DNA from 2 places in the Streptomyces sp. CA-251247 genome. Region 1 is predicted to be linked to the other one. Evidence: riboswitches for the same ligand, from Rfam matches in the RefSeq annotation. Region 1 holds a riboswitch; the other holds the start of a gene.
The links. Region 1 has a riboswitch for glycine ahead of gcvT (glycine cleavage system aminomethyltransferase GcvT). Riboswitches for the same ligand answer to the same signal wherever they lie in the genome.
Positions count from the first base shown of each region.

Region 2: it holds a riboswitch for glycine, as region 1 does, so the genes downstream of both, gcvP (aminomethyl-transferring glycine dehydrogenase) here and gcvT (glycine cleavage system aminomethyltransferase GcvT) in region 1, are expected to answer to the same signal.

Region 1 is NZ_CP191861.1:5,723,049-5,727,454, forward strand. Features, by position in the region: gene glyA (serine hydroxymethyltransferase) at 1-551, opposite strand, end outside; gene gcvH (glycine cleavage system protein GcvH) at 583-960, opposite strand; gene gcvT (glycine cleavage system aminomethyltransferase GcvT) at 1,019-2,134, opposite strand; glycine riboswitch at 2,284-2,381, opposite strand; gene ACQPWZ_RS25515 (AAA family ATPase) at 2,592-3,266, shown strand; gene ACQPWZ_RS25520 (enhanced serine sensitivity protein SseB) at 3,351-4,139, shown strand; gene ACQPWZ_RS25525 (enhanced serine sensitivity protein SseB C-terminal domain-containing protein) at 4,222-4,406, shown strand, end outside.
Region 2 is NZ_CP191861.1:1,268,700-1,273,105, forward strand. Features, by position in the region: gene gcvP (aminomethyl-transferring glycine dehydrogenase) at 1-2,216, opposite strand, end outside; glycine riboswitch at 2,395-2,490, opposite strand; gene ACQPWZ_RS05505 (hypothetical protein) at 2,569-2,898, opposite strand; partial or broken gene ACQPWZ_RS05510 (DNA polymerase IV) at 2,898-4,366, opposite strand.

The sequences.
Region 1 (4,406 bases):
GCGAAGTCCAGCTGACGCGGGTACGCGGACCAGCCGGCCACGATCAGCTGCGGCTTGGACTCCTTGGCGAGCTTCTCGACCTCGGCCATGTCGACCTGGCCGGTGGCGTCGACGTGGTAGGGGACCACGTTGTAGAGCTTGCCGGAGAAGTTGATCTTCATGCCGTGGGTCAGGTGCCCGCCGTGCGCGAGGTTCAGACCCATGATCGTGTCGCCCGGCTTCAGCAGCGCGAACATCGCGGCCGCGTTCGCCTGGGCGCCCGAGTGGGGCTGGACATTGGCGTGCTCGGCGCCGAACAGCGCCTTGATGCGGTCGATGGCGATCTGCTCGACCACGTCGACGTGCTCACAGCCGCCGTAGTAACGGCGGCCGGGGTAGCCCTCGGCGTACTTGTTGGTGAGGACCGAGCCCTGGGCCTCCATGACCGCGACCGGAGCGAAGTTCTCCGAGGCGATCATCTCGAGGGTGGACTGCTGACGGTGGAGTTCGGCGTCGAGCGCAGCGGCGACGTCCGGGTCCAGTTCGTGAAGAGGGGTGTTCAGAGTCGACATCGCGGAATCACAGTCCCTGTCGTGAGGGTGGTCAGTTGCCGGAGAACTCGGTGTACTCGTCCGCGGAGAGCAGATCCTTCGGCTCCTCCGAGACGCGCACCTTGAAGAGCCAGCCACCCTCGAAGGGGGCCGTGTTCACCAGCGACGGGTCGTTGACGACGTCCTCGTTGGTCTCCGTGACCTCACCGCTGACCGGGGAGTACAGGTCGCTGACGGACTTGGTCGACTCCAGCTCACCGCAGGTCTCGCCCGCGGTCACCGTGTCGCCGACCTCCGGGAGCTGTACGTACACCACGTCGCCGAGCGCGTTGGCCGCGTGCTCCGTGATGCCGACCGCCGACACGCCGTTCTCGGCGGCCGTCAGCCACTCGTGCTCCTTGCTGTAGCGCAGCTGCTGGGGGTTGCTCATGGCCTGAATTCTCCTGTACGCGGGGGAGTGCTGGGGAACGAGGGGGGAGTGCGGACGATCACTTCTGGCGCTTGTAGAACGGCAGCGCGACGACCTCGTACGGCTCATGGGTACCGCGGATGTCGACCCCGACACCCTCCGTGCCCGGCGCCGCGTGGACCGCGTCCACGTAGGCCATCGCGATCGGCTTGCCGAGCGTGGGGCTCGGGGCGCCCGAGGTGACCTCGCCGACGACCTGGCCGCCGGCGACCACGGACATCCCGGCGCGCGGCACCCGGCGACCCTCGGCGATCAGACCGACGAGCTTGCGCGGCGGTGCGGTCTCGGCCCGCTCGGCGGCGGCCTGAAGCGCCTGACGGCCGACGAAGTCGCCGTCCTTCTCGAACTTCACGACCCGGCCGAGGCCGGCGTCGAAGGGCGTGAGCGCCGTGGTCAGCTCGTGCCCGTACAGCGGCATGCCCGCCTCCAGGCGCAGCGTGTCGCGGCAGGAGAGCCCGCACGGGATCAGTCCGGCCGGGGCGCCCGCCTCGGTCAGCGCCTGCCACAGCTTCTCCGCGTGCTGCGGCAGGGCGAAGAGCTCGAAGCCGTCCTCGCCGGTGTAGCCGGTACGGGCGATCAGCGCCGGGACGCCCGCGACGGTACCGGGCAGGCCCGCGTAGTACTTCAGCCCGTCGAGGTCGGCGTCGGTGAGCGACTGCAGGATGCCGGGCGACTCGGGGCCCTGGACCGCGATCAGCGCGTAGGCGTCGCGGTCGTCGCGGACCTCGGCGTCGAAGCCCGCGGCGCGCTCGGTCAGCGCGTCCAGCACGATCTGGGCGTTGCCCGCGTTGGCGACGACCATGTACTCGGTGTCGGCCAGGCGGTAGACGATCAGGTCGTCGACGATGCCGCCGTCCTCCTGGCAGATCATCGTGTAGCGGGCACGGCCGGTGCCCACAGTGCCGATGTTGCCGACGAGCGCGTAGTTCAGCAGGTCCACGGCCTGCGGGCCGGTGACGGTGATCTCGCCCATGTGGGAGAGGTCGAAGAGACCGGCCCGGGTGCGGACCGCGGTGTGCTCGTCGCGCTCACTGGCGTACCGCAGGGGCATGTCCCAGCCCGCGAAGTCGGTCATGGTCGCGCCCAGCGAGCGATGCAGGGCATCGAGGGCGGTGAGACGGGGGGAACTGGTCATGGATGTGACTCCCAGGGCATGGCCGGCGAGGACAATCCTCCCCATCTGTCATCGGAACCTGAGAGGTTCGTCCCGACCACACGTACTGGTGGACGTGACTTGCACCTTGGGTGGAGCCACTCGAACGCGGCTCGCTTTTCAGATCTGCCTCATCACACGCGGTACGGGGCCTGAGAGATTCAAGGGAGGGACTTGCTCCTTCGGCGCCCGGCGCACACAGTGGCCAGGACTCTCCCGCGTGGATTCAAGCGGCCGGTATGCAGTTGGCGGGCACATCATTGCACGCATCGCGCCAAAGGGCGTCCCCCCAGGCCGGAGGCCTCGGGGACGGAGTGGACGGCTCCGGAGCTTTCTGCGGACGGCGCGGCGCTCCTCAGCGGCAAATCGACCTCGTCGCATTACCATTTCTTTACGCTCCATGGGCAAGTGTGTGGGGTGACCCGACAGGGGGAGGGTGATGACTTTGCAGCAGTCCGGTGCATATGCGACCGCCGCGGGAGTGCCTGCGCCGCCGCAGGTACCCGCCCGAGAGACCGGCGACGTCCTGGGAGCGGCGCCCGTGCTGCGTGACCTGCGGGACCGCGCGGGGCGCAGCCCGCGCAGCCTGGGGTTCGCCGCGGGCGACGTCGTGGTGGTGTCGGGCCTGCCCGGCAGCGGGAAGTCCACGCTGATCAGGCGCGCGGCGAGCGGCCGGCGGATCGACTCCCAGGACACGCGGGACCGCTGGGACGCGAGGATGCCGAGACTCCTCCCGTACGCCGTCTACCGCCCCTTCGTGCGGCTCGCCCACTACGCGGGCCTGCGCCGGGCCCTGCGCTCCGGCGAGAGCGTGGTCGTGCACGACTGCGGAACCCAGACCTGGGTGCGGCGCTGGCTGGGCCGGGAGGCGCGGCGCCGCGGCAGTGCGCTCCACCTCGTCCTCCTCGACGTCTCTCCGGGGATCGCCCGCCAGGGACAGCGCGAGCGGGGCCGCGGGGTGTCCGGTTACGCCTTCGCCCGGCACCAGCGTGCCGTGGGCCGGCTGATCGGCGACGCGGAGGCCGGGAAGCTGCCCGCCGGCTGCGCCTCGGCGGTGCTGCTCGACCGGGACGCGGCGACCGTGCTGTCACGGGTCGGTTTCGGCGAGGAGTGATCGTCCGGCCCCGTCCCCGGCCCGGCCGGCGCGCACATTAGGGTCGGGGGAAGCACAGAGGAGAGCCGGGGGAGAGACCAGCACATGACCATTCCGGGACAGGCGCATCCGCATCCGTCCGGCGGCTGGCCGGCGAACGAGCTCGAAGAGGTGCTCGGCGCCTCGCTCGGCAACCCGGCCGCCGGGGGCCGGCTCGTGGAGGTCCTCGGCCGCAGCTTCCTCTGGGTGCCACTGCCCAACGGCGGCGGCCCGGACAGTCCGAACCTCGATCTGCCCACCACGGAGATCGAGGGTCAGGCGTATGTGCCGGTCTTCAGCTCCGAGCACCAGTTCCTGACCTGTGTGGGCAGCCACATGCCCTTCACCGTGGCGCCCGCGCGCGAGTTCGCCCGCGGGCTGCCCCCGCAGCTCGGCATCGCCGTCAACCCGGGCGGTGTCGTCGGCACACCGCTGCCGCCGTCCGCCGTGGCGGAGCTCTGCCGGGCCGGACGGCACGAACCGGGCGACGCGCAGGCCGGCGCAGGCGCGCCGAGCGGCGGGCGGGTGCGGCTGTTCGAGCCGGACTGGCAGGAGGAGCCCGTCGACTTCCTGGCCGCCGCGGCCGGTGAGTTCCAGGAGTCCGGAGTCGTCGTCACCGCCCGGCGGGCGCTCGCGTCCATCGAGGGCGATCCGCCCACCCTGTTCATCGGTGTGCAGCTGTCCGGCTGGGACGCGGTCGGCAGCAACGCGCCCATGGACGCCCTCGGTCGGGCGCTCGGCCGGGTCCAGGTCGGCTGGCCGGTCAGCCTCGTCCTGCTGGACGTCGCCCAGGACCCCGTCGCCGACTGGATGCTGGCGCGGGTGCGGCCGTTCTACCAACGAGAGCACGTGTAGTCGTCAAGTCGGTGTCGAAACGGCCGATTAAGCTGGTTTCATGGCCTGCTGAATCGTGATGCGAAGAGGGGCGGAACCCAGAGTGAGTGCGTCAGGCACCGCGGCGGCCGGGCAGGTCGAGCACATGCTGCGCCAGGTGACTCCCGGACGCTACGACGCGTACGAGGCGCTGCTGAAGGCGCTGGCCGACCCGGCGAGCGGCCAGGTCTGGATGCTGCTCTGGCACGGCCGTGCGGGCTCGCCCGACGCCCAGTACGGGAACATGGA
Region 2 (4,406 bases), 4.5 Mb from region 1:
GGGTGGTTCGGCAGGTACGGGGCGAGGTGCTCGCGCACACCGACCGGGCCGACGCCCGGACCGCCGCCGCCGTGCGGGATGCAGAAGGTCTTGTGCAGGTTCAGGTGCGAGACGTCGCCGCCGAACTTGCCCGGCTTCGCGAGGCCGACCAGCGCGTTGAGGTTGGCACCGTCGACGTACACCTGACCGCCGGCCTCGTGGACCTGGGCGCAGATGTCGGCGACGTGCTCCTCGAAGACGCCGTGCGTGGACGGGTAGGTGATCATCAGCACCGACAGCTCGTCGCGGTACTGCTCGATCTTGGCGCGCAGGTCCTCGACGTCGATCTCACCGTCGTCGGCGGTCTTGACCACGACGACCTTCATGCCGGCCATGACGGCGCTCGCGGCGTTGGTGCCGTGGGCGGACGACGGGATGAGGCAGACGGTGCGCTGGTCGTCGCCGTTGGCGCGGTGGTAGGCGCGGACCGCGAGCAGTCCGGCCAGCTCACCCTGCGAACCCGCGTTGGGCTGGATGGAGACGCTGTCGTAGCCGGTGACCTCGGCGAGACGCTCCTCCAGCTCGCGGATGAGCGTCAGATACCCGGCCGCCTGGTCGACGGGGGCGAAGGGGTGCATCTGCCCGAACTCGGGCCAGGTCACCGGCTCCATCTCGGTGGTCGCGTTCAGCTTCATGGTGCAGGAGCCGAGCGGGATCATGCCGCGGTCCAGCGCGTAGTCACGGTCGGCGAGGCGGCGCAGGTAGCGCAGCATCGCCGTCTCGGAGCGGTTCTGGTGGAAGACCGGGTGCGTGAGGTACTCGTCGGTGCGCAGCAGGGAGTCCGGCAGGGTGTCCGCGACGGCCGCGTCCAGCGCCTCGATGTCGGCGTCGACGCCGAAGGCGCCCCACACGGCGGTCAGCTGCGCACGGTTCGTGGTCTCGTCGCAGGCGAGGGAGACGTGGTCGGCGTCGACGAGGTGCAGGTTCACCCCGCCCTCACGGGCGGCGTGCAGCACGTCGGCCGCCTTGCCCGGCACGCGGACGGTGAGCGTGTCGAAGTACGCGCCGTGGACGACCTCCACGCCGCCGGCCCGCAGGCCCTCGGCGAGCAGCGTCGCGTAGCGGTGGGTGCGCCGGGCGATCGTCCGCAGGCCCTCGGGCCCGTGGTAGACGGCGTACATGCCCGCCATGACCGCGAGCAGCACCTGCGCGGTGCAGATGTTGCTGGTGGCCTTCTCCCGGCGGATGTGCTGCTCGCGGGTCTGCAGCGCGAGGCGGTAGGCCCGGTTGCCGTCCGCGTCCACGGAGACGCCGACGAGCCGTCCCGGCAGGCTGCGGGCGAACTTCTCGCGCACCGCCATGTAACCGGCGTGCGGTCCGCCGAAGCCCATCGGAACGCCGAAGCGCTGCGTGGTGCCCACCGCGATGTCCGCGCCGAGGTCACCGGGCGAGGTGAGCAGGGTCAGCGCCAGCAGGTCCGCGGAGACGGTGACGATCGCACCGAGCTCGTGCGCCTGCTCGATCACGGGCTTGATGTCGCGTACGACTCCCGAGGCGCCCGGGTACTGCAGCAGGACGCCGAAGACGCCCCGCTCGGCGATCTCGGCCGGAATGCCGTCGTGCAGGTCGGCGGTGACGACCTCGACACCGGTCGGTTCCGCGCGGGTCTCGATCACCGCGAGGGTCTGCGGCAGGACGTCGGCGTCGATGAGGAACACGCCGTTCTTGACCTTGCCCACGCGGCGGGCGAGCGACATGGCCTCGGCGGCGGCGGTGCTCTCGTCGAGCAGCGAGGCGCCCGAGGTGGGCAGGCCCGTCAGCTCGGCGACCATGGTCTGGAAGTTCAGCAGGGCTTCGAGCCGGCCCTGGGAGATCTCGGGCTGGTACGGCGTGTACGCGGTGTACCAGGCCGGGTTCTCCATGACGTTGCGCAGGATGACCGGCGGCGTGAACGTGCCGTAGTAGCCGAGGCCGATCATCGGCGCCAGGACCGTGTTGCGGTCGGCGAGGGTCCGCAGCTCGGCAAGGACCTCGGGCTCGGTGCGCGCCTCGGGCAGCGCGAGCGCCTCGGCGTTCTTGATGACGTCGGGAACCGCGGCCGCGGTGAGCTCGTCGAGCGAGCCGTATCCCACCTGGGCCAGCATCTTGGCCTGCGCCTCGGCGTCGGGTCCGATGTGGCGCTGCTCGAAGGGGGTGCCTCGCTCCAGCTGTGCGAGCGGAATGCGGTTGGCGGTCATGATGGAGGCCTCCTGGTCTGACGCGACCTGCGAGGGGCACCACGGCGCGGGTACCCGGACGGCCTCCCCCTCTGTCATCTCAACCTGAGAGCTTCACCGGATCCCCACGCGGGAACCCGGCTTTCACCGTCGGTGAGAGCGGATGCCGTCCGACGCCCGCCCTGCTTTCCAGAGTGACCTCGTCCGTGCGGTACAGGGTGCCTGAGAGATTCCGGGGAGGATTTGCTCCTTCGGCGCCACCGTTGCTTCCGGTGGACTCTCCCGCACGGGGTCAGCAGCCGTTAGTCAGCGTACCAGCGCGTCCTCTCGTCGATCGCTCAAGTGGCCGACACCCTCGATGTGCACTTTCGTATCATTTACGGAGCAGTTGCGACCTCTTGGAGGGACCGTGCAGACCGACATCGATCCGCGCAGCCTGATCGGCCGCAAGGCGTTCGACCGCAACGGGGCCAAGATCGGGACTGTGGACGAGGTGTATCTCGACGATGCCACCGGCGTACCCGAATGGGCGGCCGTCCGCACCGGGCTCTTCAGCAGGGACGCTTTCGTCCCTCTGGAGCCGAGCGAGTTCGTCGACAACGGACTGCGGGTGCCGTACGAACGCGCGTTGATCAAGGACGCCCCCGATTTCGGAGTGGGCCGCCATCTCTCGCCGGAGCAGGAGCTTCAGCTCTACCACCACTACGGGCTCGATCTCTCGACTCCGCCGGACACCCCCGCGCCCTCGTCCGGCGACCGCTCCTTCGGCCGTGTCGCCGGCCAGGAGGACTGATCCCCCTCGGGGGAGTCACCAGTGGCAGCGGGTCGGACAGCTCCAGGTCCGGGTCGTCGACCCGGAAGGTGCGGACGCGTCCCGGCGGTGAGGTCGGTTCCTCGAACCGGACGGTGACCCGCCCGATCCCGCTCCCCTGCACCCACCCCGGCCCCAACTGCGCATGCCGTACGTCGTGGCCCGCGGGCCAGCGTCGCTCGGCGAGAGCCGCCGCGGGCTCCGGCTCCGGCGGTTTCTCGTCCCGGTACGGCAGCACAGCATCAACCGCCTCGCCCTCGGCCGGCTCTCCCGCGCTCTCACCGGCGGCAGCGGCCTGTGCGAAGAGATCCTCCTGTGTGTAGTCCGCAAGGCCCGTCACGCCCACGCCGAGCAGCCGCACCCCGCCCGTGGTGTCGACGGACTCCAGCAGCCTCCCCGCCGCTTCCCGCACGACGGCGGGGTCGTCCGTGGGCCCGCGGAGCGTCTCGGAGCGGGTGAGGGTGGAGAAGTCGAAGCGCCGGACCTTCAGCACGATGGTGCGGCCCGAGTGCCCCGAAGCCCTCAGCCGGTGCACGCACCGGTCGGCGAGCCGCTCCACCTCGACCCTGATCCGGACGCGGTCGTGCAGATCGACGTCGAAGGTGTCCTCCACCGACACGGACTTGGTGTCCCGCTCGGCCACGACGGCCCGGTCGTCGTGCCCGAGCGCCATGCGGAACAGGGACGCACCGTGCGCCTTGCCGAGCAGCCGCACCAGTTCGTCCTCGCCCGCCTCGGCCAGATCCGCGCACGTGGTCATGCCCGCCCTGCGCAGATGCTCTCCCGTGGCCGGCCCCACGCCCGGCAGCGTGCGCACGGACATCGGCCCGAGCAGCTCACGCTCCGTGCCTGGCTCGATGAGCACCAGGCCGTCCGGCTTGGCCTGCTCCGAGGCGATCTTGGCGAGCATCTTGGACCCGGCGAGGCCGACCGAGCCGGTCAGTCCCGTGCCGGCGCGGATGGCCGCACGCAGCTGCTCACCGGTGGCCCGGGCGGACGCGGTGTCGTCCGCCGCACCGCCCGCCTCCAGATCCACAAAGGCCTCGTCCAGGCTCAGCGGCTCCACGAGCGGCGACAGCCGCCCCAGCAGCTCCATGACCTGCTCGCTGATCGTGCGGTAGAGCGAGAAGCGGGGCACGAGATACGCGGCGTTCGGTGCGAGCCGTCGGGCCTGGGCCATCGGCATCGCCGAATGGACCCCGAAGCGTCTCGCCTCGTACGAACAGGTGGCGACGACTCCGCGCGGACCGAGACCGCCGACGATCACGGGCTTTCCGCGCAGACTCGGCTTCGCCGCCTGCTCGGCGGCGGCGAAGAAGGCATCCATGTCCAGATGCAGGATCGTCGGCGCGGATCTCACATCTCCGATGCTGCCCTACGCCACTGACAAAGGGGCCGCT